Regions from separate parts of the Paraprevotella xylaniphila YIT 11841 genome, predicted to be linked through region 1. Evidence: riboswitches for the same ligand, from Rfam matches in the RefSeq annotation. Region 1 holds a riboswitch; each other region holds the start of a gene.

Region 1 (9,954 bases):
GTTCAGTTCCGGGTCGATGGCCCCGCACCATAAGGTGTAGTCCGTGTCTTTGAATGTTTCCGTCAGGTAGTCCACACCCTTCCGGCTGGCTATCGCGCTGCATAAGTGCACTTTTCCCGGTATGCCTTTGGTCTCGAATGCCTTCAGCCCCAGTTCCATGCTGCCGCCGGTAGCCAGCATGGGGTCGGCAATGATAAGTGTTTTGCCGTTCAGGTCCGGTGTGGCCAGATATTCGATATGTATGCCCACTTCATGGCATTCTTTGTCTTTGTAGAAACGGTAGGCCGACACGAATGCGTTGTCGGCCTCCTCGAACACATTCAGGAAGCCTTGATGGAAAGGAAGGCCGGCCCGGAAGATGGTGCCCAGTACAATCGGGTCGTTGTACAATTGCGTAGATGCCGTGCCCAATGGGGTTTGTATGTCTTTGGTGGAATAATCCAACGTCTTGCTGATTTCATACGCCATGACTTCCCCGATTCTTTCCAAGTTGCGGCGGAACCGTGCCCTGTCTTTCTGTATGCACACGTCCCGGAGTTCCGACATGTATCTGTTGACAACCGTTTGGTGTTCTGCAAAGTTAATCACTTTCATATTTGGATGGATTTAAATATACTTGAGAGCAAAAGTAACAAAAACTTCTTGAAAATGTAAACTCCGTGTAGCAAATATAGCTGTGCTTCTTAGGTTTTGGGAAATTTAACGGAAGAATGTTTTTGAATTAAGAAAAATAATAAGCCGAAAGTTTCAGATGCACGCATTTCTTTGTAATTTTGTCAGCGCAAAAAGGAAGCTTTTTTATAGTGAATTGATTTCTAACCAAATATTATTTTAGAAAATGGCAAATTTAGATTTGAGTAAGTACGGTATTACCGGTACTGTAGAGGTTCTCCACAATCCGTCATACGACGTGTTGTTCCAGGAAGAAACCAAAGCTGGTTTGGAAGGTTTTGAGAAAGGTCAGGTAACGGAATTGGGTGCTGTGAATGTGATGACGGGTATTTATACCGGTCGTTCTCCCAAGGACAAGTTTATCGTAAAAGATGCTACTTCTGAGAACACCGTATGGTGGACTTCTGAAGAATATAAGAATGACAACAAGCCTGTAACGACAGAGGCTTGGAATGTGTTGAAGGATTTGGCTGTGAAGGAGCTTTCAAATAAGAAATTGTTCGTTGTCGACGGCTTCTGCGGCGCTAACAAGGCTACTTGCCTGAAGGTGCGTTTCATCATGGAAGTGGCATGGCAGGCTCATTTCGTAACGAACATGTTCATCCGCGCCACGGAAGAAGATTTGAAGGATTTCGAACCAGACTTCGTGGTTTACAATGCTTCTAAGGCTAAGGTTGAAAACTACAAGGAACTGGGCTTGAACTCAGAAACAGCCGTGGTCTTCAACTTGACTTCAAAAGAGCAAGTCATCATCAACACTTGGTACGGTGGTGAAATGAAGAAGGGTATGTTCTCCATGATGAACTACTTCAATCCTTTGCGCGGTATCGCTTCTATGCACTGCTCTGCCAACACTAGCATGGACGGTACGAGCTCTGCTATCTTCTTCGGTTTGTCCGGTACCGGTAAGACGACTTTGTCTACCGACCCGAAACGTAAGCTGATTGGTGACGACGAGCACGGATGGGATGACGAGGGCGTATTCAACTACGAAGGCGGTTGCTATGCCAAAGTCATCAATTTGGACAAAGAATCCGAACCCGATATCTACAAGGCTATCAAACGTGACGCTTTGTTGGAGAATGTAACGGTAGATGCTAACGGCAAGATTGATTTTGCAGATAAGAGCGTAACGGAAAATACACGTGTATCTTATCCTATTTACCACATCGAAAATATCGTGAAGCCTATTTCCAAGGGTCCTCACGCAAAGCAGGTAATCTTCCTGTCGGCTGATGCCTTCGGTGTATTGCCTCCCGTTTCTATCTTGAACGACCAACAGGCTCAATACTACTTCTTGTCTGGTTTTACTGCCAAGTTGGCCGGTACGGAACGTGGTATCACTGAACCGACTCCGACGTTCTCTGCTTGTTTCGGAGCTGCTTTCTTGAGCTTGCATCCTACGAAATATGCTGAAGAGCTCGTGAAGAAGATGAACAAGGTGGGTGCTAAGGCATACCTGGTGAACACGGGTTGGAACGGTACGGGCAAGCGCATTTCCATCCGCGATACCCGTGGTATCATCGATGCCATCTTGGACGGTTCTATCGACAAGGCTCCCACGAAGACTATTCCTTACTTCGATTTCGTTGTTCCTACGGAGTTGCCGGGTGTTGATTCGAAGATCCTCGATCCTCGCGACACTTACGCTGACGCTGCAGAGTGGACGAAGAAGGCTGAGGATTTGGCAGCCCGCTTCATCAAGAACTTTGCGAAGTTCACGGGTAACGAAGCCGGCAAGGCTTTGGTTGCAGCAGGTCCGAAGTTGTAATTTTACAGTAAAACATAACATCAAGGTCTGTCCGAGTATTTGGGCAGACCTTTTTTAGTTCGGCTTTTTAAGGATACTATTCTAAAAAAAACTGTAAAAACATATAGGTTTTTCTGACTTTGCTTTTATCCCCCTTGCAGTTTTACTATCTTTGCACCTTAAAATGTTTATTCTTGATGATGAAGAAAATAACCTCATTACTGTTGTTATGGGTCATGACCTTGCCGCTGTGGGCACAGTTTCACGACCCGGTGAGTTTTTCTGTTTCCCAAAAGAAACTGTCTGAATCTGAATTCGAGATTGTTTTTACTGGAAAGGCGGAAGCGGGTTGGCATGTTTATTCTACGGACATCCCGGATGGCGGCCCGACTCCGGCCACTATTAATTTCGATGAACAGAAAGGTGTGGAGCCGGTAGGTAAGCTGACGGCACGTGGAAAAGTGCATAAGGCATACGACAATCTTTTCGGGATGGAAGTCAGCTATATGGAGAATACGGCTGTTTTCGTGCAGAAAATACGTATTACGGACGCTACTTATTCCGTGAAAGGGTATCTGAACTATGGGGCTTGTAACGATGAGAATTGCATGCCTCCGACTAATGTGGAGTTTGCTTTCTCCGGAAGCGGAAAGCCTGCGGCCGGAAATGCTGTGGCAAAGCCTCAGAAACAGAAAGAGAAAGTTGCGGATGCATCGGTGGTGGAGAAGGAGGAAAAAACAGATGCGCCTGTCATCGGTGGGATTGATACGGTTGCCACGGGCTTGTCCGTGGCGGACTCCGTGCCTTCTGCAGTGGCCGGTGGTAATGCCGTTGTGGCGGCAAGCGATTATTGGACACCTGTCATTGATGAGTTGGCTGCTTTCGGTGAAGACGCCTCCAATGCAGCCGACCAGGCTTGGTGGAAGATATTCCTGTTGGGATTCCTTGGTGGCTTGGTCGCTTTGCTTACCCCTTGTGTATGGCCGATTATCCCGATGACCGTGAGTTTCTTCCTGAAACGTTCGGGAGACAAACGCAAAGGTATCCGCGATGCGGCGACGTATGGCGTGAGCATAGTGGTCATTTATGTGCTTTTGGGCTTAGTGATTACCGGTATTTTCGGTGCCAGTGCCTTGAATGCCCTGTCCACGAATGCGGTATTCAACATCTTCTTCTGCCTGATGTTGTTGGTGTTTGCCGCCAGTTTCTTCGGTGCTTTTGAAATTACGTTGCCTTCTTCATGGAGTAATGCGGTAGATAGTAAGGCCGAATCAACAACAGGTTTGTTGAGCATTTTCCTGATGGCTTTTACCCTTGCTTTGGTTTCTTTTTCCTGTACGGGGCCGATTATCGGTTTCCTGTTGGTAGAAGTGTCCACGTCGGGCAGTATTCTTGCCCCGACCGTCGGCATGTTGGGTTTTGCCATTGCCTTGGCTTTGCCTTTCACGTTGTTTGCCATGTTCCCGGCCTGGCTGAAGACGATGCCGAAATCCGGTAATTGGATGAATTGTGTGAAGGTGACGCTCGGTTTCTTGGAATTGGCTTTTGCCTTGAAGTTCCTGTCGGTGGCCGATTTGGCCTATGGATGGCATATCCTCGATCGTGAGGCTTTCCTGAGTCTGTGGATAGTGATTTTTGCTTTGTTGGGTGCTTATCTTATAGGTTGGTTGCGTTTCCCGCATGATGAAGACGAATATGACGAGTCCGGTAATGTAGTGGTCAATCACCGTACTTCGGTCACCCGTTTCTTCATGGCTTTGGTTTCCTTCGCTTTTGCCATCTACATGGTGCCCGGTTTGTGGGGAGCACCGCTGAAGGCTATCAGTGCCTTTTCGCCTCCGATGAACACGCAAGACTTCAACCTTTATGAGAACGAGGTGAAAGCCCAGTTCATGGATTATGATGCCGGGATGGAATATGCGCGCCAGCAAGGTAAGCCCGTGATGATAGACTTTACCGGATATGGTTGCGTGAATTGCCGCAAGATGGAGTTGGCTGTGTGGGCCGACCAGAAGGTGGCGGATATCATGCAGAATGATTACGTGCTGATCACGCTGTATGTGGATGAAAAGACTAAGTTGCCGGAACCTATCAAGGTGACTGAGAACGGGCAGGAACGTACTTTGCGTACGGTAGGTGACAAATGGAGCTACCTGCAGCGCAGTAAGTTCGGGGCCAATGCCCAACCGTTCTATGTGTTGCTCGACAATGAAGGCAAACCGTTGAACAAGTCATATTCGTACGACGAGGATGTCAACAAATATATAGATTTCTTGCAGACTGGTTTGAGGAATTATAAGAACAAGTAATTCTTGTATTGGGAATATCAGGGGATGTATCAGATGAAAATGGTACATCCCTATTTTTTATGGTTGGTTTTTAACGTTATTTTTCATCGGAATGAGCAAGGATTTGGTCGGTTCGCAGTTTGATAAATAGAATGTCGGATTTTTAAATTGGATGAAAAATGAAGAAAGTACATGTCTTATGGTTGTTGGCCTTCCTGTTATTGGCTCCGGTTTTGTTTCAGTCTTGTTCGGATGACGATGGTGAGGTTTATGTATGGTATCCTTATCTCAGTCCGAATGCTTTGGTGACGGTCAAGGGCGGTACGGATTCCTGTTTCTTGCAGTTGGATGATGAGACAACGCTTTGGCCGGTCAACCTGTCTTCTTCCCCTTTCGGAGAAAAGGAGGTGCGAGCTTTGGTGCATTTTACGGACGTAGACGAAGACAGGCATTCCCGTGCGCGTGCAGTCTATGTAAACTGGATGGACAGCATCCTGACGAAAAAAACGGTTCCGGATTCTGCTTTGGTGAACGATTCGCTATACGGGAATGACCCTGTGGAGATAGTAGACGATTGGGTGACTGTGGCGGAAGACGGTTATCTGACTCTGCGTTTCTCTACTTTGTGGGGCAGCAGGGGGATTCCCCATAAGGTGAATTTATTGACCGGGGGCAATCCGGAGAATCCCTATGAGGTGGAGTTTCGTCACGATGCTTGCGGGGATGCGGGGAGTTGGCGGAGCGATGCGCTTGTGGCCTTTGATTTAGGGAAGCTTCCCGATACGGGAGGGCGCACGGTCAAGCTGACGTTGGTTTGGCGGTCGTTCCGGGGAAGGAGGACGGCAGAGTTTGATTATTGTACCCGTAAAAAGACAGGAAACGTGGCAAAACAAATAGAACAAATGCAAAGAGGAGGTGCGTTACGATAGTATTAGGGGACAGATAACCGTTCGTTCAGCATGACGCGTATCGGAGACGAAGGCGAACAGGATTTGGTTCGAGGTATACAGCGGGGCGACCGTGTAGCGATGAAATTATTATATTGTCGCTATGCAGGTTGCCTCACAGCCGTGTGTTCCCGTTATGTGGCTTGTATGGACGATGTGAGAGATGTCCTTCAGGATTGTTTCGTGAAGATATTCACTTCCATTCACGGTTTCGAGTGGAGGGGTGAAGGCTCTCTCCGGGGATGGATGGTACGTATTGTGGTGAACGAGTCATTGAAATTCTTGAAGCGCGGCCGGCAGTTGGAATCCCTTGGCGACGGATGGGACGTACCGGACACGGTCGAGGATGAGCCGGATGCGGGGGACATTCCGTCTGAAGTTCTTCAGGAAATGATTTGCCGTTTACCGGCAGGGTATAGGGCTGTTTTCAATTTGTATGTGTTCGAAAGGAAGAGCCATAAGGAGATTGCGGCGATGCTGAATATAAAAGAGAGTACATCGGCTTCGCAACTGCATCGGGCAAAGGCGGTGTTGGCAAAGGAAGTTCAAAGATATAAAGCTCAGGTCAATGGAAGATAAATGGTTGAATGAATGGCAAAAGAAACTGGACGGTTACGAGGTCACCCCTCCCGACGGGCTGTGGGACGGGATAAACAAGGCTTTGGAAGAGCAACGCCTGTCCGTCTCCTCTTCTCGTGGGAGGAGTACCGTATGGCTGCGCTTGGCCGGGATTGCGGCAGCGTTGGCGATAGTTGTGCCTTTGGGAAGGAATGTGTGTCAGCCGGTTTTTATGTCTTTTGCAGACAATCGCATTCCAACCGAAGGCGTTCTTCTTGGGCCGACGGATGCCTTTTGGGCAAAAGTGCAGCGCGTGGAAAAGGAGCCATGCCGTCGTAAACCGTCCGGGAAAGATATAGTGGCTTGCGACCGGCCTGCCGTATCGGAAGAAGGTGGGAAGGCTTTAGCTGAAGAGAGAAAAGAACTTTTGGCTGAAAGAGAAAAAACGATTCCTGAAGATAGCCATGGAAATTCGGGAAAGCCTTATCCTGATGGAATAGGCCGTTATCCTGGGTCGGTTCCAAACGTCGGAAAGGTCAAGAAAGAAAGGTCGCATTGGTTGGCTGTGAGTCTTTTTGCATCCAATACTCCAGGAAAATCGATAATGAATTATGGGAACGGAGGAGTTGTCCTGATGGGAACTATCCCCTCTTGGGGACACCCCGAGGCGATGGAATGTGGAAAATTTCCGGTGACGGCCATAAGGTCTGCCCATCGGTATGTGGATGGCGTTGTCCCGATGAAACACAAGCAGCCCGTCAGGTTCGGCGTGTCTGCCTGTTATGCCGTAAACGAAAGGTTCGGTATAGAAAGCGGTCTTTCTTATACTTATCTTTCGTCAAGTCTTTCTTCTTCTGGAGAAGATTATAGTTATGAGGTCCGGCAATCCCTGCAATACGTAGGGATTCCCTTGAACTTTAAGGCCAGTTTGTGGAAGAAACGGTGGATGGATTTGTATCTGTCGGCCGGAGGAATGGCCGAGAAGTGCGTGGATGGAGATACGGAAACGGATTATACGTGGAAAGGTCGGATAAAGTCATCTACACATAAGGATGTACGGGAAAAACCTTGGCAATATTCTGTAAATGCAGCCGCCGGGATGCAGCTTAACTTGTCGTCAGTGGTAGGTTTGTATGTGGAGCCGGGAGTGAGCTACTATTTTGATAATGGAAGTTCTGTTTCCAATATCTATAAGGAGAAACCATTGAATTTTAATTTGGAATTCGGGCTTAGGTTTTCTTTCGGTTTGTGACATAAGGCTTGTCCTTTCCGAAGACCTGATTTGATCCTGTTGCATACATGTTTTTTATTTTGGGAAACTTTTGGCCTTTTCGTTTTGGTAAATTGTATTAATAATCTAATGATTATAAGTTTTTTAATTGTTTTTCGGATTGTAAAATCTGGAAACTTTAAAATAAAAACAGCGAGAACACTTGCACGAAAAAAGGAAAAGGTGTACCTTTGCCGTTGTTCAGGTGCCCTGTTTGCCAGTCGGCCGACAGGGTGAAAAGGGAACGGGGTGAGAGTCCCCGACAGACCCGCTGCTGTGAACTCTTTTATACGTTTCATGACATGCTGCATCCACTGTTTCGTCGGGCGAAACGGGAAGGACATGAAACGCGAGTAAGTCAGAAGACCTGCCTGTGACATAGCCGTACGGACTCCGGGGACAAGGGGATGACGGTGGGAACGTAATAAGAAAGATACAAAATTTTAGATGCCGGAGAAACAGGGCTTCTTTTAGAAAAAGGAGGCCGGGACTTTTTCGGCCCGGAAAATAAATGCAATATGATACAGACAGTTGTTAAAAGGGACGGGCGCATCGTGGGTTTCAATGCTCGGAAAATCGGGGATGCCATACGCAAGGCCATGGTACACACCGAGGCCGGTGAGAATGAAGAGCTGATTCATTTGATATGCGAACACGTGACGAACCGTGGCAAGGCACAAATGACGGTGGAGGAGATTCAGGATGCCGTGGAAATGGAATTGATGAAAAGCCGCCGTAAGGATGTGGCGCAGAAATATATCGCTTACCGTAACCAACGCAGCATTGCCCGCAAGGCCAAGACACGTGACATATTTCTGGAAATCATCAATATCAAGTCTAACGACGTGACTCGCGAGAATGCCAACATGAATGCCGATACGCCGGCCGGCATGATGATGAAGTTTGCCAGCGAGACCACCAAGCCTTTCGTAGACGACTACCTGCTGAGTGAAGAGGTGAAAGAGGCGGTCAAGCACAACTATCTGCATATCCATGACAAGGATTATTATCCCACCAAAAGCTTGACGTGCGTGCAGCATCCGCTCGACTACATCTTGAAGCATGGTTTCTCTGCCGGACACGGGGAGTCCCGTCCGGCCAAACGTATCGAGACGGCCAGTATTTTGGCCTGTATTTCCATGGAAACGGCACAGAATGAGATGCACGGCGGCCAGGCTATTCCTGCGCTTGATTTTTATCTGGCTCCTTTCGTGCGTGCCAGTTTCATCGAAGAAGTGAAGGTCTTGGAGGAGTTGAACGCCGAAGACTACTCTCTTTTATATCATAAGGAAGTGGACGACTTTGTCACTCGTCCTCTGGATGGCCTGACCGGCGACGCACGTATCCTCCAGCATGCGATGAACAAGACTGTGGCCCGGGTGCATCAGGCTATGGAAGCCTTTATCCACAATATGAATACCATCCATTCCCGTGGGGGGAATCAGGTGGTGTTCAGTTCCGTGAACTACGGTACGGATACCTCGGCCGAGGGGCGTTGCATCATCCGCGAAATCCTGCGTAGTACTTACGAAGGGGTGGGCAACGGCGAAACTGCCATCTTTCCGATTCAAATCTGGAAAAAGAAGCGGGGCGTGAGTTATTTGCCTACCGACCGCAATTACGACCTTTATCAATATGCCTGCAAGGTGACAGCCCGTCGTTTTTTCCCGAACTTTATTAATTTGGATGCCACGTTCAACCGGCATGAACTGTGGCGTGCCGACGACCCGAAACGTTACCTGTATGAAACGGCTACGATGGGTTGCCGTACCCGCGTCTTTGAAAACCGTTTCGGGCCGAAGACTTCTATCGGACGGGGAAATATTTCTTTTTCAACCATCAACATCGTGCGTCTGGCCATCGAGTGCATGGAGATTGTAGATGAAGAAGAACGTATCGCTCGTTTCTTTGCCAAGCTCGACCACATGTTGGAAATCACGGCCCGTCAGTTGCATGAGCGTATGGAGTTCCAGAAGACAGCCTTTGCCAAGCAATTCCCGTTGGTGATGAGTGCGCTTTGGTTGGGATGCGAGAAGCTGAAGCCCAACGATACGATAGCTCCGGTGATTAACCAGGGGACGTTAGGCATCGGTTTCATCGGTTTGGCCGAATGCTTGGTCGCTTTGACCGGCAAGCATCATGGAGAGTCGGAAGAGGCACAGCAGCTCGGCCTGAAGATCGTGACCTATATGCGCGACCGTGCTAACGAGTTCTCGGAACTCTACCAACATAATTACAGCGTGTTGGCCACTCCGGCTGAAGGATTGGCCGGAAGGTTCACCCGGGGCGACCGCAAGCAGTTCGGCGTTTTACCGGGTATTACCGACCGTGAGTATTATACCAATTCCAACCATGTGCCGGTGTATTACAAATGCAGTGCCCGTCATAAGGCCGAAATTGAGGCACCCTATCACGACCTGACACGGGGCGGCCACATCTTCTACGTGGAAATCGACGGGGATGCCACCC
Region 2 (9,954 bases), 1.4 Mb from region 1:
AGAAGAGTGTCGGATGTACGCCGACCGGATACAGGGATTTGCCGGTTTTATAAGAGTAGGGGGACTGGCAAGTCGGGCGAGGCCGAAAATTTCGTATGTATCGGGTAATGGCAAAGACAGGAGTGAAGAGGGATAATAAGACATTGAACATAAAGACCGTGTGCGAATGTTGTCATTGTTTGGGCAGTAAGACGTTACATCCGCAGGTGAGCCTTATCAATCTGGAAAAGCCGGAATTGGAAGAGGATGCCGTGAAGTTTGAATTCTATGCCATCTTGTTGATAGAGGATTGTCCGGACGGTTGTTGCTGTTGCGGCCGGAAGTATTATGATTATTCCGTGGCCACGATGGTATTCCTTACGCCGGGCGAAATCTTCCGTATGGGCAAGGAGGACACGTTGCCTCCCAAGGGTTGGCTTTTGGCATTCCATCCCGACTTGCTGTTCCGCACTTCGCTCAAGAGCCACATCAAGAATTATACTTTCTTTTCTTATCGCAAGGAAGAGGCGTTGCACCTCTCCCGGCGGGAGACTTCCACGGTGGTTTGCCTGTTGGAGCACATAGAAGAAGAACTGCACCATCCGATAGATGTGCATACCGGTACCATCCTTTCGCGCCACATCGAACTTTTGTTGGATTATTGTACGCGGTTCTACGAACGTCAATTCATTACCCGTGAAAATAAAAACAAGCTATTGCTAGCCCGTCTGGACCGCATGTTCGATGAATATCTTGATTCCGGACGGTTGTCGGCAGGAGGTTTGCCCGTCTTGGCGCAGTGTGCCGCTGTGCTGAATCTGTCTGCGGCTTATTTTTCCGACTTGTTGAAGTTTGAGACCGGTAAGGGTTTGGAGGAATATTTTGAGTTCAGGAGACTGGATACGGCCCGGCGTTTGTTGTCGGAAGGCATGCATACACCGGCCGAAGTGGCTCGTTTGTTGGGGTATCCGAACGTACAATGCTTCAGCCTGATATTTAAAAAGGTGGTAGGGGTGCCGCCGGGTGAGTTCCGTTATTCACGGAATTAAAACCCTCTGCACCCGTGGAGTGGATGCAGAGGTCTTGAGGTTATAACGGCATGTTGCCGTGTTTTTTGGGCGGATTGCTTTGGTTCTTGTTCCGGGTCATCTCCAAGGCGCGGATGAGTTTCCGGCGTGTGTCGCGCGGCATGATGATTTCGTCCACCAGTCCGCGCTCGGCTGCGCGGTAAGGATTGGAGAACTCTTCTTCGTATGCTTCCACCGCCGTCTTTTTCTCCTCCTCCGATGCTTTACGGTAGAGGATGTTGATGGCACCGGATGCCCCCATGACTGCAATTTCGGCTTGCGGCCAGGCAAAGTTCACATCGGCACCGATCATCTTGCTGGCCATGACGATATAGGCTCCGCCGTAGGCTTTACGTGTAATCAGCGTGATTTTGGGAACGGTGGCCTCGGCGTAGGCATACACGATTTTGGCTCCGTGGCGGATGATGCCGTCATGTTCTTGTGCCGTGCCAGGCAAGAAGCCCGGCACGTCTTCGAACGTCACCAAGGGGATGTTGAAGCAGTCGCAGAAACGGATGAAGCGGGCGGCTTTGTCCGAAGCGTCGATGTCGAGCACGCCGGCCAGGAATGCCGGTTGGTTGGCGATGATGCCGACGGTTTGTCCTCCGAGGCGGGCGAAACCGATGATGATGTTCTTGGCAAAATGCGGCATCACTTCAAAGAAATATTGGTTGTCCACGACGGGTTCGATAACGTCTTTGATGTCGTATGGTTGGTTAGGATCTTCCGGAATCACCGTCTGCAAACTTTCCACACGGCGGTTCGCGTCGTCGCTGCAAGGCACGATCGGCGCGTCCTCCATGTTGTTGGACGGCAGGAAGCTGAGCAGTTCGCGGAGTTGCATCAGTGTTTCTTCTTCCGTCGGGTAGACAAAGTGGGCCACACCGCTCTTGCTGCTGTGCGTGTAAGCTCCTCCCAACTCTTCCTTGTCCACCACTTCATTGGTCACGGCCTTCACCACATCCGGTCCGGTGATGAACATGTGGCTGTTTTCGTTGACCATGAAAATAAAGTCGGTGAGGGCGGGAGAGTAGCAGGCACCTCCGGCACACGGGCCGAGGATGGCCGTGAGTTGGGGAATCACGCCGGAGGCCATTGTATTCTGGTAGAATATGGAAGCGTATCCCGCCAGGCTGGTGATGCCTTCCTGTATGCGGGCGCCTCCCGAATCGTTCAGCCCGATGATGGGTGCGCCGCTCTTCAAGGCCAAAGTCTGTACTTTTACGATTTTGGCCGCGTTGGTCTCGCTCAACGAACCGCCGTGTACGGTGAAGTCGTAAGCATAGACGAACACTTGCCGTCCGTCTATCTTGCCGTGACCGCACACCACGCCGTCTCCCGGAATCTGTTTCTTCTCCATTCCGAAGCGGGTGCAACGGTGGTTCACGAATTTGTCTATTTCGCAGAACGTATCCTTGTCGAGCAACATGCCGATGCGTTCGCGTGCCGTCATGCGGCCCGAGGCGTGTTGCTTTTCTATCTTGTCCGGTCCGCCACCCTGCGAAGCCCGTTTGTCCAATTCCTCAAACCGGGCATATAGTTCTTCTCTTTTCATGCTTCTTGTATGAGTTCTAATTCTATCAACGTTTGATTGTCTTGTACGGCCTCTCCCTCTGTCACGAGAATGTTTTTCACCCTGCAGTCCGAACTGACCTTATAATTGCTTTGCATCTTCATGGCTTCGAGTACGATGGCGATGTCACCTGCCTTCAACTCGTCTCCCGGCTGTACGGGGATGCTGACCACCTTGCCCGGCATGGGTGCCACGATTTTATCCGACTGGCGTTCGTCCGCATGCTTTTTCATGCGGAGGTACTTGGCCTGCGTGTCCACCACGTCCACGTGGTAGGAGCGGTAGAACATGTTCACGTCGTAGCTCTTTCCGCCTTCTCCGCGAATAAGTTCCGCATTGTAGGAATTGCCGTCGTGCAGGATGGAGCAACTACCGTTCTCGGCCATGACGATGTCCACTACACACGGTTTGCCGTCGATGGTGAGTTCCACGCGGTTTCCCTCTTTGTTTACCAATGTCACGTCCGCGACACGGTCTCCTATGTGCATTTCCATAAAATATCCCTTTCCTTATTATATACGTAATACTCCCTTTTGCAGGCCGAACTCGCGCCAACGGCTGATGGGGCGGGAGTCTGTCGTGCGCACGGGGCTGTTCTCTTCCAGGTTGAAGAGGTAGTCCACGTAGGCAGCAATCATGGCCATGTTTTCTATCTCTTCGTTCTCTCCGTTGCTGCGTTGCAGCGAACGGGAATATTTTGACAGGAATGAAGTGTCGTATTCACCTTTCACAAAAGCCGGGGCGTACATGATGCGGCGCAGGTAGCTGATGTTGGTTTTCAGTCCCGTGATTTTGAATTCATACAACACACGCCGCATACGTTCGATGGCAAACTGGCGGCTCGTGGCCCATACGATGAGCTTGCCGATCATCGGGTCGTAGTAGAGGGGGATTTCGTAACCTTCGTACACGTAGCTGTCGATACGCACGCCGATGCCGTTCGGCTCCGTGAGTTGGCGGATGATGCCGGGGCAGGGGATAAACCCGTTTTCCGTGTCTTCGGCACAGATGCGGCACTCGATGGCGTGTCCGCGTTGGGAGAGGTCCTCTTGTTTGAAGCGCAGAGGCTCACCGTCGGCCACGCGGAGCTGTTCTTTGACAAGGTCTACGCCCACCACTTCTTCCGTGATGGGGTGTTCCACTTGCAGGCGGGTGTTCATTTCCAAGAAATAGAAGTGGCGGTATTTGTCCACCAGAAATTCTATGGTACCGGCACCACGGTAGTTCACCGCCCGGGCGGCGGCAACGGCTTTCTCGCCCATCTCCCGGCGGAGTTCCGGCGTGAGGAAAGGCGAAGGGCTTTCTTCCACGATTTTCTGGTTGCGGCGTTGCACGGAGCACTCCCGGTCGAAGAGATGCACCACGTTGCCATGGGCATCCCCAAGTATTTGGAACTCGATATGGTGCGGCTCTTCCACGAATTTCTCCAGATATACCGTGTCATCCCCGAAGGAAGACATGGATTCCGAACGGGCCGAGTCGTAAGCCTCTTTCACTTCGTCTTCGCTATGGATGAGGCGCATGCCTTTTCCGCCGCCACCCATGGAGGCTTTCAGCATGACGGGAAAACCGATTTCCTTGCAGATGCGTACGGCTTCATCGGCGTCTTTCAGCGGTTCGGCAGTGCCTGGCACCACCGGTACCCCTGCCGCCATCATGCGTTGGCGGGCTGCAATCTTGTCTCCCATGGCTTCCATCGTGTCGGCTGTCGGGCCGATGAAGATGATGCCTGCGGCCTCGCAACGGCGTACAAATTCCGCATTTTCGGACAGAAAGCCGTAACCGGGATGGACGGCGTCGGCTTTGCATTTTGCGGCCACTTCGATGATACGGTCGATGTTCAGGTAACTTTCGTGCGACTCGGCCGCGCCGATGCAGTAAGCTTCGTCGGCATACATCACGTGCCTTGACGTACGGTCGGCCTCAGAAAATACGGCCACGGTACGCAGACCCATTTCGCGGCACGAGCGCATGACCCGCACAGCGATTTCGCCACGATTGGCGATCAAAACTTTTTTAATCATCTTTGTTTCATTTATCCTACATGTTCTCCTAACCCACGAGCAAGAACAGTTTTTTAACGAACGGCAGGTCTTCTGACTCGCCCCCTTCCTGAAACCTTCCCGGCCTTGAGAAACAAACGGCCAGTGGTGATGGTGCTTTTTCAGAAAGTTCACGGAGCATCACAGCAGCGGGACTGTCCGGGATTTGCACCCGATTCCCTTTTAATCCGTGCGCAAGGACTTGCACACAGAACCGATTCTTGTGCAAAGGTACGTCTTTTTTCCGTTACAGCCTAATGGTTTCAAAAGAAATTAATTTTCCGTAGGGCGGAAGATGTCGGGTGGGCTTGTAGGGAATGTCTTTTTGTTACTGTATGGGAGGATTTCAGTCCCAAAAGACAGCGTTTTCGTTTTATCTGACAGGCCAAAAACGGCTGAACCGTAGCATATAGAGCCTCTTCTTGCATATTTATACGGTATATGCGTTGTTGTTTTGCATATCTCCCGCATATATGCAATTCAATCTCAAGAGAATGGAAAACCATTCGGCTGAAAGCGGAAAATCATTCTCCGCATGTCGGCTCGTGTTTCTCTTTCAAACGCCGTAAAAATGTCTTTTTTCCGGCAAATTTCCGGCTTGCAAACCGTGTGCCGGCTTTATTGGGTTGCTTTTTCCGTTCCAAAATCCGGTGGCATCATGCAAGCCGGATGTGTCTTTAGGCTTACGCACCGAGCCGCTTCATGCGGAAGGAAAGGCATGGACGGGTGACAGAGGATAAATATTCTTGCGTAAGGGTTGTCATTTTGTTATTCCTGAAGGGCTGTATGGTTGCGTTATTCTTGTCGCAGCCTTTGCCTGTGTGCGAATACGCAATTCTTGGGGGTGTGGAAATGACATGGTGTCAGAATGTCAATGGCATGCCGGGTTTTGGATTTAATATTTTTTAAGTATAATATAATGTATTCCGATTGGTATTTTATGAGGTTCGTTCGTATATATATTATATTCACGTAAAGTTGGTAGTATGAATAAGATATTATGTGGCGCGTTGGGAGCCTTCTTCGTTTCTTTTCCCATGCAAGCGAAAATACTCGTGTATCCGAAGATAGAAGACCAGGCCGTTGTGGACGACAACCGTTACAAGGTGTACGTCAGGGAGGCCGGGACGGAAAATGCCTGGCGGGAGTTACAGGTTTTTTCAGTGGAGGTGGACATGGACACGCAGAGCCGGGCTGCCATGGCGCAGTTCGACGCAGACGAGCCGGTGGAGGTGAAGGTCGTGGCGCATGGTTTACCGGTGGATGACGTGAAGATACGTCCTCTTTCGCGAGGTATATCATATAATAAGGTGGACGGGCACGCCTTGACGTTCCGCCTGGAGCGTCCGGCCAAGTTGAGTGTGGAGTTCGGGGGCGACCGTATGGGTAATCTCCATTTGTTTGCCAATGCTGTGGAGACGGAGACGTATGACGGAACAGGGGGCGAAGGCGTCGTGGTCTGGGATGGAGGTTCGAAAGACATTTTCCGGAAAGATTGCCGTCTGATTTATTTCGGTCCCGGCGTGCATAAGCCCAAGGACCTGCCCAACGATGAGATAGACGTACCGAGCAACTGCACGGTTTACCTGGCGCCGGGGGCCTTGGTGAAAGCCAAGCTCAGGGTGGACAGGGCAAAGAATGTGCGGATTGTGGGACGAGGGATGCTGTTCCAGCCTTTGCGCGGCGTGGAAATCACCCGTTCGCGCAACGTGCACGTAGAAGGCATTACGGTGGTCAACCCCCGGCATTACACCATAATGGGCGGAGAAAGCCGGAAGGTGACGGTCAGGAATGTGAAGAGCTTTTCATCCCGGGGGTGGAGCGACGGGATTGACTTGATGTGTTGCCATGACTGGTTGGTGGACGATGTGTTTCTTCGTACGAGCGACGACTGCCTGGCATTTTATAATCACCGGTGGTGGTTTTGGGGAGGGACAAGCAACCTGACGGTGCAGAATTCCATTTTGTGGGCCGATGTGGCGCATGCCATTAACGTGGGAGGCCATGGTGACGACCGTTCCCCGAAGGGGGAGACGCTTCGCAGCGTAAGGTTCCGCAACATAGACGTGCTGAACGTGGATGAGGATGACGACAACTATCGTGGAGTGATGGCCGTATGCGTGGGCGACAAGAACCGGGTGGAGGACGTGTCGTTCGAGGACATCCGGGTGGAAGACTGCGAAGAGGCGCGGCTGATAGATATCCGGGTTCTTTTCAATGAGAAATATAACCGTGAGCCTGGCGGTCCGATTCGCAACCTTGTCTTCCGTAATATCCGCTACCAAGGTGAAAGGGGAAAAATGTATCCTATGCGGATAAAAGGATATGACGCAGGCAACGACGTGTGCGGCGTGCTGTTGGAGAATGTCACGGTAGACGGAAAGAAACTGACGGGCACGGAAGGGATAGAGATGAACGGGTTTGTTTCCGATGTGGAAGTAAGGTAGGGAGCTTGTCTTTCGTTTTGTTCATGAAAGCGTGGATAGGTTTCTTTTTTGTCACAAGAAGTGTCTTTTTCTACGTAAATAGCGAAATAAATTGCAAGTATTCGCATTTATTTGTACCTTTGCCCACTAATAAGGTTTGAAGAAAACGATTGTCATGGAGCAGTTGAAACACGAATGCGGGATCGCTATGATACGCTTGCTGAAGCCCTTGGAGTATTACCAGGAAAAGTATGGTACTTGGATGTATGGCTTGAACAAGCTTTACCTTTTAATGGAGAAACAGCATAACCGCGGACAAGAAGGAGCCGGGTTGGCTTGCGTGAAGATGGAGGCGAATCCCGGAGAAGAGTATATGTTCCGTGAACGGGCGCTGGGTACGGGTGCCATTACCGAGATTTTTTCCTCCGTGCAGTCCCGGTTCAGGGATTTGGGCGCGGAACAGCTTGCAGACGCCACGTATGCCAAACGGCAGCTTCCCTTTGCCGGTGAAATTTATATGGGCCACCTTCGGTATTCAACGACCGGAAAGAGTGGCCTTTCTTTTGTCCACCCGTTTCTGAGGCGCAACAACTGGCGGGCGAAAAACCTTGCGCTGTGTGGCAATTTCAACCTGACGAATGTGGATGAGGTATTTGCCGGCATTACGGCCAAAGGACAGCATCCCCGGATTTATTCCGACACTTATATCATGTTGGAGCAAGTGGGGCACAGGCTCGACCGCGAAAGCGAACGCCTTTATGCCGAAGCCATAGGGCATGGATTGTCCGGCATGGATATCACGCATTATATCGAGGAACGCATCGACGTGAACAACGTGTTGCGCACGGCAGCTCCCTTGTGGGATGGCGGTTATGTGGTGTGCGGGGCGACGGGCAGCGGCGAGATGTTTGTCCTGCGTGACCCGTGGGGTATCCGGCCGGCCTTTTGGTATAAAGACGATGAGGTTTTGGTCGTGGCTTCCGAGCGTCCTGTCATCCAGACGGTTTTCGCGTTGGAGACGGAGCAGATACACGAACTCATGCCGGGGCAGGCGGTCAGCGTGCATAAGGACGGGGAGATGCGTTTGGAACAAATCTTGCAACCCAAGGAGGTGAAAGCCTGCTCGTTCGAACGAATCTATTTCAGTCGTGGAAGCGACCGCGATATTTACCTGGAGCGTAAGGCTTTGGGCATGCAGTTGCGCGATGCCATCCTGAAAGCCATTGGCGGGGATTTGGAACATACGGTGTTCTCTTTTATTCCGAACACGGCGGAAGTCGCCTTTTATGGCATGTTGGATGCTTTCAAGGCGTATCTGAACCAAACCAAGATTGCCCAGATAGAAGCGTTGGGACATAAGCCCACGCATGAGGAGCTCGAACGCATCCTGAGCCAGTATATCCGTAGCGAGAAAGTGGCTATCAAGGACATCAAACTGCGTACGTTCATTACGGAAGGCAACAGCCGGAACGATTTGGCAGCGCATGTGTATGACATCACTTACGGGAGCGTGAATGCCTACGAGGACAATCTGGTGGTCATCGACGACAGTATCGTGCGCGGGACTACGCTGAAAGAGAGCATCATCCGCATCCTTGACCGCCTGCACCCGAAGAAAATCGTGCTGGTGTCTTCTTCGCCGCAGGTGCGCTATCCCGATTATTACGGTATCGACATGTCCAATATGGATGAGTTCATCGCTTTCCGCGCAGCCGTGGAGCTGTTGAAAGAACGGGGCATGGCGCACGTGGTGGGTGAGGTTTATGAACAATGTAAAATGCAGATGGGGTTGCCTAAAGAAGAAATGGTGAACAGCGTGAAAGCCATCTACGCTCCTTTTGCGGACGAGGACATTTCATGCAAGATGGTGGAGATGTTGCGCCCGGCAGGAGTCACCACGCCCATTGAAATCGTATACCAGACGCTGGAGGGCCTTCACGAGGCCTGTCCGGGGCATTCGGGCGACTGGTATTTCAGCGGCGACTATCCGACACCGGGTGGCGTGAAGTTGGTGAACCGGGCGTTCATCAGTTATTATGAGAATGTGTTTAAGGCAAATAAATAAGATAATAAAGATTGTATTTCTGCAATGAGAAACGTGACACTTATCCTCGACGACGGGAGCCGTTTTCACGGTAAGTCGTTCGGTTATGAAAAACCGGTGGCCGGCGAAGTGGTTTTCAATACGGCCATGATGGGGTATCCGGAGAGTTTGACCGACCCGTCTTATGCCGGGCAGTTGATGACGCTGACCTATCCTTTGGTCGGGAACTACGGCGTGCCGGCTTTTACTATGGAAGAGAATGGCCTGGCCACTTTCATGGAGAGCGACCGGATTTATGCCTCGGCCATTATCGTAAGCGATTATAGTCTGGCCTACAACCATTGGAATGCAAAAGAAAGTCTGGCAGACTGGCTGAAACGGGAACAGGTGCCGGGCATCACGGGAGTGGATACGCGCGAGTTGACGAAGGTGTTGCGCGAACACGGGGTGATGATGGGCAAGATTGTGTTTGACGACGAACCGGATAACATACCCGAGGCCGATTATAACGGTGTGAACTTCGTGGATAAAGTGTCGTGTAAGGATGTCATCCGTTACAATGAAGGAGGCGGACGGAAGAAAGTCGTGTTGGTGGATTGTGGTGTGAAACACAATATTATACGTTGCCTGCTTCGTCGCAGCGTGGAAGTGATACGCGTGCCTTGGAACTATGATTTCAATACGTTGGAGTTTGACGGCCTCTTCTTGGCCAACGGTCCCGGCGACCCGGACACGTGCGAGGCTGCGGTAGCGAACATCCGCAAGTTCCTTGCTTCTCCTTCGGTGCGCCCCTGCATGGGCATCTGTATGGGCAACCAGCTTT
Region 3 (9,954 bases), 1.2 Mb from region 1:
AAGCCAGATTTTTTCTCTAACCGACGCTTTTCAACCGCTCTAAAAACAAAAACAAAATGCAAGCTTACTTCGTTTCAAACTTACTCCTCTACAAGCTTCCAACGCCCAATGCCCACTTTTCATTTTCAAAAAGACCGTAAAAACGCCCCGAAAACTTTCTCCATGTACAACCTCAGCTTTCCAAATAGTGCGCATTCTCCCATCATGTTCCCTTCCGGGCACAAATACGCCATTCTCGCCACTTCCAAACTGACGTTTTGGCACTCTGACACTTTGTCTGTTTACCACCCGATGCAGGCCCGTCATAACGGGCGCAACATTTCGGCCAGTCCGGCAAACGAACAAAAGCGGGAGGAGATACCGTTTTGTGTCCATACCATATCCTGCGGACTGATGACTGCAAGACTCGCTACCCCCTCTCCGCCCTCGTCCGGCGCAATGGGGCGGAAACCGTGCCGCACCAAAAGGTTCTGTGCCCAATAACGCAAAGCCTCATCGGCTGCTTCCAGACGAACCACCCGGTTGTTACGGTTCTCCGGGGCGTAGATGCCGCGAACCGCGTCGAAACGGATGGACGTGCTGCCAAACAGCCGGTCCATCGCCCCCGACAGCACCAAATCCTCGGTCGTCCCGCACAGCATCTCGCGTTCCTGCGTCATCAACCATAAGCGATCGGACATGGCCAAGGCCTGGTCCACATCGTGCGTGGAAAGCAAAACGGCCTTCCGTTCTTCCACCGCCAGTTTCCGGAGCAGGCGCATCACCTCCATACGGCTTTCCACATCCAGAAAAGCCGTAGGTTCATCCAAGAGAATCAACGGGCATTCTTGTACCAGCACCTTGGCAATCATGGCTTTCTGTCGTTCCCCGTCGGACAACTCCGCCACATAACGACGTGCCTTTCCGGCCATGCCGACCTCTTCCAACGCCCACCATACCAAGGCTTTGTCGGCAGAAGCCAGACGGCCGAAAAAACCGGTGTACGGTTGACGCCCCAAAGCCACCAGTTCGTAAACGGTCAGCCCGCCTGCCTGCATGCGGTCGGTCAACACCACGCCTATGATCTTGGAACGCTCATGTGCGGTATAAACATCCAAAGGCCGTCCCATGAGCACCAGACGACCGGACAAAGAAGGCTGCATGCCTGCCAACGTACGCAACAAAGTGGATTTCCCGGCTCCATTGCATCCTAACAAACAGGTCAGTTCGCCGCCCGACAAACTGAAATCCAACCCTTGATGCACTTCCGTCAACTGCTTTCCCTGGCGGTACCCCGTAGCAATCCGTTCCCCTTCGAGCACTATCTGCTTTCCCATTAATTGAAATACTGTATTCTACGTTGGTTCACAATGACATAAATAATCACCGGCGCACCCAACACGGGTGTCACTGCATTCAGGGGGAGAAGTCCCGCCTCACCGGGCAGGATACAAATCAAATTGCAAAGCAAGGCCACCGCCCCGCCGCTCAACAACGTCACCGGCAAAAGGGCATTGTGGTTCGACGTCCCCAACAGCAACCGGGCCACATGCGGCACAGCCAACCCGATGAACGACACCGGGCCGCAAAAAGCCGTGACCACAGCCGTCAGGATTCCCGTAACCACCAACAACATGCTGCGCGTACGACGTACATTCACCCCAAGGTTCTCCGCGTAACGTTCTCCCAACAACAAGGCATTCAGCGGCTTAATCAACAGGATGGACATCAGCAACCCGAGTGAGGTGAAAGCCGCAAACCACGGCAGTTGTTCCAACGAAACGCCCCCGAAGTTGCCCATCCCCCAAACCATGTAAGAGTGCACGCCTTCGGCCGTGGCGAAGAAATTCAGCAAGGAAATGGCCGACGAGGCCACGTAGCCCATCATGATGCCGGCAATCAACAGCATGACGCTGCTACGTATCAGCGTGGAAAGAAAAAGAATCACCCCCATGACCAACACGGCACCGACGAAAGCACCGGCCACCACGGCCAGAAAACCGGAAAAAGAGAAAGTGCCGGCCGACACCATTCCACCTCCGGCCAACATGACCAAGGCCACCCCGAGACTTGCCCCCGAACTGATACCCAAAATCGACGGGTCCGCCAACGGGTTGTTGAACACCGTCTGCAACATCAGGCCCGAGGCGGCCAAGGCGGCCCCACAGCACCAGGCCGTCACGCACAAAGGCACGCGGGATTCCCACACGATGAACGACCAAGCTTCGTTTTCCACCGTCCCACCCGTCAACGCGCCCCAGACCGCTCCGGCCGGAATGTCCACCGAACCGAGCAGCAGGTTAGCCGCCGCCAACATAAAAATGACGACGACCAATATCCCTCCGCACACATATCCTTTACGCTCCACCGGAATCATCTTTTTCAGTCCGCTAATTTACGAAAATATCTGCCACCTTCCGCCTTTGCCACGTCCGGATGGAATATTTTTATCAAATCTTCCAGCAACCATTCGGGATGGAAAGGCGTTTCTTCATAGTATGGCACCCTCCCGGTATTGCAGCCGTACACCCGCCGTTCACGGAAGGCCCGGAATCCGGCGTATGGCGCATAATCGTTTTTCAGATTCCGATAGGTCTTATCCTCCGGCATGTTGTACTTAATCAGCCAAATGTCGGCATCCTTCGCTTTCTCATACACCGTCTCAAAGCTCAGGGGAGACGAGCCGCTGTTCTTCAAGTCACGGAACACATAGTCGGCACCGGCATCGGCAAACGTCCGTCCGACCGTACTGCGTCCGCCCGGCACATACCACGTGGCTCCGGACTTCAAATCGGCAAACACGGTAGGCTTGTCTTTCATTCCGGCCACTTTTCCGGCCCACTTGAGATAATCGGCTTCTACCCGGGCAAACAAAGAATCGGCCTCGGCTGCTTTTCCGAACAACAGGCCGTAGAAACGCATCCATTCGGCACGCCCCAACGAAGAGGTTTCCATATAGTCGGCACATTCGATGATGGGAATGTCCAACTTGCCCAACCGGCCATATCCCCCGCTGTTTTCAAACGGAGAAAGCATCACAGCATCGGGATGCAACGCCATAAGCTTCTCGATGTCCGGATTCATCCCGCTGCCCAAATCCGCGATACGTCCCGTGCGGCATCCCTCCTTGATGTAGGGCAGGTCGATATACCGGAGGTCGCACACTCCGCCCACGGCAGCCAGTGCCCCCAACTCTTCCATCAACCCGCAATGCACAGACGAATAAATGACGGCTTTCTGCAACGGCACGCGTACGACCGTCCCCTGCGGCAGACTGTCGGGCAATGGCTCGTCTCGTCCGACCAACACATACGTGTGCAGTATTTCCAACGTATCCCACGGATTTCTCAGCGTAGCCACCCGGTAACCGTCGTAAGACACAACCTTCAGGTTCTCTGCATACTTTAAATCCAACGTGTCACCGCCCTCGTCCAAAAAGGAAGCCGTCTTGCCCCCGTCCTTACAAGAGGACAGAAGCAAAACGGCAAACAAACCATAAAAAAGGCTACTTACCTTCATCTCCTTATTTTGTGACAAACACCATCTTCGAGGTGGACATTCCGGCTTCAAACGTACGTTTATAAGTTCCATCCGCCCCGTATACATGTACGTCGGATGCAGCACCGTAAGGTACGTCAAACACATACACATCGCCAGATGCTGGATCAACAGCCAAACCGTTGGCACTCTGCAAATCAGCCATGTCCATAAACTCTTGCTCATCTCCTGTCTTTAAGTCACGGACGTAAGCACGAGCCACTTCCGGCATATAATACTCTGAATAAAGGATGTACATTTTCTCCCCGGCATTCGCGATATAAGTTGCACGGCACACCTGTTCCACTTGGTCTGTTTCCGGATCGAGACGTTGCATCGTACCGTAAATATACTGGTCCGGAGTCAAGGACGGGCTTCCTGCATAGTTGCCATTGGACACGAAGTATACATACCCGTCTTCTGCCGTGATGCACTGGGTATAAGGATTGAGCATCACTTCAATATCCTTCAGCTTGGTGAAAGAAGCTGCATCAACCACAGCCAACCACTTTCCTTTTGAATACCCCGAAATATTGACATACAGTTTGCCGTTGGCGGAGGTAATGGCCTCGGGATGGTCATAACCTGTTTGTGCCCCGGCATCTATAAGATTCAGTTTGCCATCGATGGCCATGGAAGTCGTATCGATACGGGAAACCGTCCCATCGTATGCTGTAAAATAAACCTTCCCCTCACACGCTGCCATGTAGCGAGGCTCAACCGGAGTACCGTCTTCGGTAGCCACCGGAATGGATTTCAGAACCTTGCACTTACGGTCCATGATGACAACTTTGGAAGAACCGCTCACCGTCACGTATATTTTCGAACCATACACACAAAGGTCTTGCCCCAAGTCGCCAAGCCCTTCGCCATTGGCAGCCGCATAAAGGTCTTCGCTCAACTTTCCGGTCTGAAAATCCAAATATTGGATACTGGCATCATTTCCACCCCAATTTCCGGTATTCAACACATAAGCTCCCAAAGCGACCACGGGGGAAGGAACCGCAGTGCTGTCACTTCCATTGGCACCGCCTCCATTTCCACCAGTCTCTTCTCCCGGCTTTCCACCATCTCCAACCGTGTCATCATCCTCGCTACAAGCGGTAAAACACCCTAAAGCCAGAGCCATTATGGCCCATTTACACCATTTCATTTTCATTTTTTTCGTTATTAAAAGTTTATAAAGAATATGTTATTGCCACTTTAAAATTCCTCCCGGGCATCGGATAGTAACGCACCACCTCATAATTTCTTCCACCCAGATTGGCCGCGTCCACCTGCAGGCGCAACTTATGATCCCTGAACCGGAAAACACGGTACAAGGAAAGGCTATGATCGGAATAGGCATTCACGAGATTGCTCTTTTTGTTTTGCGGCAGACGATAGCGTTCACCGCTCCATGCCACATTATATGCCAGGTTCATCCACGGCATTTCAAGTACCACACTTCCACCTCCGGAATGTTTCGGCGTATAGGCAATCTGATGACGCCACAACTTGCTACCGCGTTTCGTCACGTCTTCCGCCTGCATGAAACTGTACGCTCCTGTCAAACTCAAATTCCAAGCTTTTGCCAAAGCCCATTCGGCAGCCAGATTGGCATCCACGCCGTAAGTCTCCACTTTGCCTACGTTGGACATTTTCCATACGAACATCGTCGGAACTGCCACAATCTTGTCTTTCACCTTATTATAATAAGCATCCAACGAAAAGCTCACGTAATCCGCCACTTTTCCCATACGTCCGGCCCAGGTGGTCCCTATATTCCATTGGCACGTTGTTTCCGGACGCAAGCGGCTGTTCCCAATGAGCAGATAATAGAGGTCATTGAAAGTCGGGACACGGAATATGTCTTTATAAGACACGCGCAAACGCCAACTCGCCTTTTTCACAGGGCGCCACGCCAGGCTTACCGCCGGAGAAAGCCGCTTACGGTCGTCGGCAGCCATCCCTAAAGAAACTCGTTCGGTAATGAAAGTATTCAGTAAGGAAGCCGTCACCTGAAACTGCGGTTGACGGTATTGTGCTGAAAAGGCCGTCAGACTGGTATAACGTTCCGGGTATTGGCATTGGTCCAACGTCGTGGCCAAATCGTTATACACAAAATCCTGCGCCAACGAAAAAGAAAGGTTTTTCACGGGCATCGCCCATAACGTCGCGGTCAGGTAGGTCTCCGTCTGGCGAAAACGGCCTTCCGTCGGCCCGGCAGCCTTCTTGTCCGTATCTTTGTTCCAACTATAATTGAACTTCCCGGAAGCCTTCAGTTTCCACTTCTCCGAAAAACGGTTCTCATACCTCAACTGGCCGAAATAATTACGGTCATAAAGCCGTTCCGCCGCATAGGGATTGTCATATACGACACTACCGGGCAATCCTCGACGGGAATCGAACAGATACCCCTTCACATCCAAATCCTGACGTTCTGTCAAATGGGCAAAAAGATTCACCTCCGCACGGTATGCCCCTATGTCGCTATTGTTACGCCGTCCTTTTATCTGTTTATCCAAGTTCATCATCGTAAAATGATAATTCCCGTCGGCACGTAAATATTCACCGTAAAGAGAACAAGACAAACGCGGCGTGAACCGATGGGCATAGAAGAATGAGGGGTTGGCCAAACCGTAAGACCCCGCCTTCACCTTTACCGAAAGAGTGAAATCCCGGCCTTCAAAATCAGGCCGGCTCGTTTCGATGCTCAACGCACTTGCAGCAGCCAACATGCGTGCCGTCTGATAAATATTGTCGCTTTGCCCGATAGTCAACGTCAATGAAGAAACATTATCCAACGAGAAACGGGAGATGTCCACCTGTCCCGACTGGCAATCCCCTATGGCCACACCATCGTAGAGCACGGCTGTATGCTGTGCGCCCAGACTGCGTACGGAAACAGTTTTCAACCCTCCCACACCGCCATAATCCTTCAGGGTCACCCCCGAAAAATGCCGTACGGCATCCGACACGTCCAACACGCCCATACGTTCCAACTCCGCCTTATCAAGCGTCTGCACAGGAGCACCCGAACGTACGGTGGCAGGCAAAGCCTTCTCGGTCACCGTCAGACCTTTCATCTGTTTCAGCCCCACATCCACGCTATCTGCACCATTTTGTGCGAGCACGAACACAGTCTCCATACAAAATGACACAAGCAACCATCCTCTCATTTTATGAGATTCCTTGTATACGCCCATTTATATCTTCATTCTTCACTCAAGACACCTTCCTCCCATCCCACGGAGATTCCGGCATGACTACGTTTTGCAGGTCTTCTGACTTACTCCGGCTTGTTGGCCTTCCCACCTTATTATTATAAATAAGGAAGTGGCTTGAGGTTTGAAACAAACCGCACAATGAGTTCACAGCAGCGGGACTGTCCGGGATTTCCACCCGATTCCCTTTTCATCTGCCGACCTGAAAGGGCTTTCCCATAGGCCGGGCAGAACAAAACGTTGCAAAGTTATTAAAAAAATCAGTATCCCAAGACCTTTTCATTGATTTATATCAAGAAAAGGGCATTTAAATGATAACAAATGCCCTTTTACTTGTTTTGCAGGAAGAATCGCCGTACCTTTGTAATGTCATAAGGAACAAAAGATATTTAGTTTTTAGGTATTTAGCTCCGTGAAGGAGCAATGTTTAGGTAAAAGATTGTTAGATTAAAAAAGAAAGGTAAGAAGATTATGACAGGATTAATGATTATCGCAGCGGTCGTAGTAGCTATGGCAGTTGCAACAGGTTCAAAGAAGAGCAACGGTAAGTTCTTGGGTTCAAGTACTTCAATGTTGTTCGGTAATAAAAACCTGAATGCAGGTGCAGCTTGTTAAGTGCAATGCACCTTAGTTTGAAACCAATTAAATTTTTGATAAGGTAAGGATGTCTGGAATAAGGCATCCTTATTTCTTTTTAAGATACGACGAGATTTGAGTAACTTTGCATGGAAATATGAGCGTGAACATGAAACTATCCCCCGAGATTGCCATTATAGAAGCCAACACATTGACCTGTATGGGACTACGCGGCCTCATTGAACGGATGATGCCACAAGCTGTCGTCCGCACGTTCAACAGTTTTGAACAACTGATGCGCGACACACCGGACATGTATTTCCACTACTTTATTTCAGCCCAGACCCTTGTGGAGCACAGCGCCTTCTTTGTGGAACGGAAAGAAAAAACCATTGTGCTTACCAATGGGACAACCGGCACCCCTCAAACCTCCCACTTCCATACGTTGAATATCTACCAAAACGAAGACAATATGGTGCGTGCATTGCTGCAACTGCAACAGTATGCGCATGCTCACGGACGACATCTGCCCCAAGGTATGAGGAAGCCCATATCGGGAACCACAGCCTATACCGACCCCAACGGACTCAGTCATCGCGAAATCGAAGTGCTCATACTCATTGTACGCGGACTGACGAACAAGGAAATTGCCGACCACTTGTGTATCGGCACTACCACCGTTATCTCCCACCGCAAGAACATCATGGAAAAACTCAATGTCCGCTCCGTATCGGGACTGACTATCTATGCCGTCATGAACGGGTACATAGAGGCCGACCGCATCTGAAGAGTATTCCTTATAAACTTTTAGTTCTCTCCAATCAAAACCAATCTATTTCCATATTTTTTCCCTTTCCATTGCTTCTTTCATATTCTTGCAATTTAAGCCCTGCTTCTTTTTTAAGATATCCCGTCAAAGAAGAAGGTACTTTTTCTTTCTTCCCTACTATTTGATGAGCCTTCTCCAACATTTCCAAATCCCGTCCCTCTTTTTCATACAACCCCATCAACAGATATAAAGGGTAAATACGGTGGGGAACTCTATAATAAGCCTTATAAAACATTTCTTCAGCCTCCTCAAACCTGCCAAGAGCTTGAAAGTTTTTTCCCATGAGATTAAAAAACATGGGGTCAGAACTTCGTTTTGACCCTTCATTTAATATTATGTTGCTTTCTTCGTAATGACCATTATACGACAAACACATTCCATACTCAAAAAGGAAACCAACATCTTTCTTCAAATCGGGATACAAAACCCTGTAACAATTCTCTATGCCCTCATATTTTTCCCTATCAAAATATGGCCGCACCATATCCCAATGCCTCACGGCCACCCACGTTCGGTAAGATTTATTAAATCGGATACATACCATCGTACCCATTCCAATCAAAACCAACAAGTCACACACCAATCCAACCTTTCCATACCTTTTCTTTTCATCAAGCACCATTGGCATCCACGCAGCCCATAATAAAATAAACAAAGATAATAAGCATGTGGCAAAATATCGAAGAGGATAAGAAAAAAAAGAAACCACCATAAAACTCACCATTGCACCACATAACCCGACAACCTCAACATTCCGACACCTAAGAAGGCGTATATAGATATAAGCCATAAGGCACAAACAAGACAAAACTCCCGGCAGTCCAAGTTCTATCCATATCTGCAAATATTCATTATAAGCATAATCCGGGGCACCAGCCAACATTTCCTCATCCTGTGTCCCTTTCTTATCCCGAAAATACGCTTCTTGTGCTTCCCCATAAACATACGGGAAACCGCCTATCCCCCCCCCGGAGAATATCTGTTGTTTAGCCACCGGATAAGAGATTTTCCAGATGAACAAACGACCGTCTGCCGAATCTTTTTTCAGCACATACATGCCATACAAAAAAGGAACACAAAGAACGAATACAGCCAACAATACAAAACACTTTTTTATCCACGCACACTTCATCCGTAACCAAAACATTGACATCAAACTGATTACAGACGCCACCCAAGCTGCCCGACTTACACACATGACGAGTATGACTACGGAAAACAAAAGATAAAAAGCAGAAAGATAAAAAAGCATATTTGTAACCTTTTGCCCATGTCTAAACCTCACAAACAACGCATAGTCCAAGGCCAAGGGCAAAATAAGGACAATCAAACCCATCTATATAGTGCCATGCTTTGCCCTCATCCAATATCCCTATTCCAATGGGATGTTATATCCCTTGTGGAAATCCTCGCTCTGATAAGCCTTATGCTCATCCCAATAGACCAAAGAGCCTCCGCAAGAACCATACAGCCGCCCGTTCACCTGGTCATAACCGACAGTATGGGAACCATTCACTTCGATGGCCTGCCCTGCTTTCTGCATATCTTCTTTTATGACCTGCACGCTGTTTTGGGCTTTGTCGTACACGCACCACACTGTCACTTTCACTTGGGCTTCGGGATAGTCCTTTGAATGGAACACGATTCCTTCAATTTTCCTGAAAGACAGATTTTCATCTATTTTCACGTAACTGCACGTATTCCACACGATAGTGGAATCTATTGGCGCAGGTAACGCAAAAGTGAGCATTTCACCCGCCCCGTCTTGCTTCCCACGAACCTCCATCTTTTCACAAGCCTCCGCCAAACTTTCGTAAAGCCTACGTT

The links. Region 1 has a riboswitch for cobalamin ahead of E0E47_RS10760 (anaerobic ribonucleoside triphosphate reductase). Riboswitches for the same ligand answer to the same signal wherever they lie in the genome.
Region 2: linked by a shared signal. The riboswitch ahead of accC (acetyl-CoA carboxylase biotin carboxylase subunit) and the one ahead of E0E47_RS10760 (anaerobic ribonucleoside triphosphate reductase) in region 1 are both predicted to bind cobalamin.
Region 3: linked by a shared signal. The riboswitch ahead of E0E47_RS15685 (TonB-dependent receptor domain-containing protein) and the one ahead of E0E47_RS10760 (anaerobic ribonucleoside triphosphate reductase) in region 1 are both predicted to bind cobalamin.

Annotation. Positions count from the first base shown of each region.
Region 1 covers NZ_LR215980.1:2,531,474-2,541,427, reverse strand. The annotation lists gene upp (uracil phosphoribosyltransferase) at 1-594, opposite strand, end outside; gene pckA (phosphoenolpyruvate carboxykinase (ATP)) at 839-2,443, shown strand; gene E0E47_RS10780 (protein-disulfide reductase DsbD family protein) at 2,623-4,731, shown strand; gene E0E47_RS10775 (NigD1/NigD2 family lipoprotein) at 4,890-5,639, shown strand; gene E0E47_RS10770 (RNA polymerase sigma factor) at 5,670-6,236, shown strand; gene E0E47_RS10765 (porin family protein) at 6,226-7,467, shown strand; cobalamin riboswitch at 7,672-7,874, shown strand; gene E0E47_RS10760 (anaerobic ribonucleoside triphosphate reductase) at 8,004-9,954, shown strand, end outside.
Region 2 covers NZ_LR215980.1:1,154,636-1,164,589, reverse strand. The annotation lists gene E0E47_RS04785 (helix-turn-helix domain-containing protein) at 1-53, shown strand, start outside; gene E0E47_RS04780 (helix-turn-helix domain-containing protein) at 108-1,028, shown strand; gene E0E47_RS04775 (acyl-CoA carboxylase subunit beta) at 1,069-2,601, opposite strand; gene E0E47_RS04770 (acyl-CoA carboxylase biotin carboxyl carrier protein subunit) at 2,598-3,113, opposite strand; gene accC (acetyl-CoA carboxylase biotin carboxylase subunit) at 3,132-4,643, opposite strand; cobalamin riboswitch at 4,689-4,895, opposite strand; gene E0E47_RS04755 (glycosyl hydrolase family 28 protein) at 5,648-7,108, shown strand; gene E0E47_RS04750 (amidophosphoribosyltransferase) at 7,263-9,152, shown strand; gene carA (glutamine-hydrolyzing carbamoyl-phosphate synthase small subunit) at 9,177-9,954, shown strand, end outside.
Region 3 covers NZ_LR215980.1:3,714,558-3,724,511, reverse strand. The annotation lists gene E0E47_RS15705 (ABC transporter ATP-binding protein) at 303-1,316, opposite strand; gene E0E47_RS15700 (iron ABC transporter permease) at 1,316-2,356, opposite strand; gene E0E47_RS15695 (ABC transporter substrate-binding protein) at 2,362-3,498, opposite strand; gene E0E47_RS15690 (DUF5074 domain-containing protein) at 3,503-4,669, opposite strand; gene E0E47_RS15685 (TonB-dependent receptor domain-containing protein) at 4,695-6,704, opposite strand; cobalamin riboswitch at 6,756-6,975, opposite strand; gene E0E47_RS17390 (hypothetical protein) at 7,194-7,337, shown strand; gene E0E47_RS15680 (response regulator transcription factor) at 7,468-8,085, shown strand; gene E0E47_RS15675 (O-antigen ligase family protein) at 8,120-9,463, opposite strand; gene E0E47_RS15670 (hypothetical protein) at 9,500-9,954, opposite strand, start outside.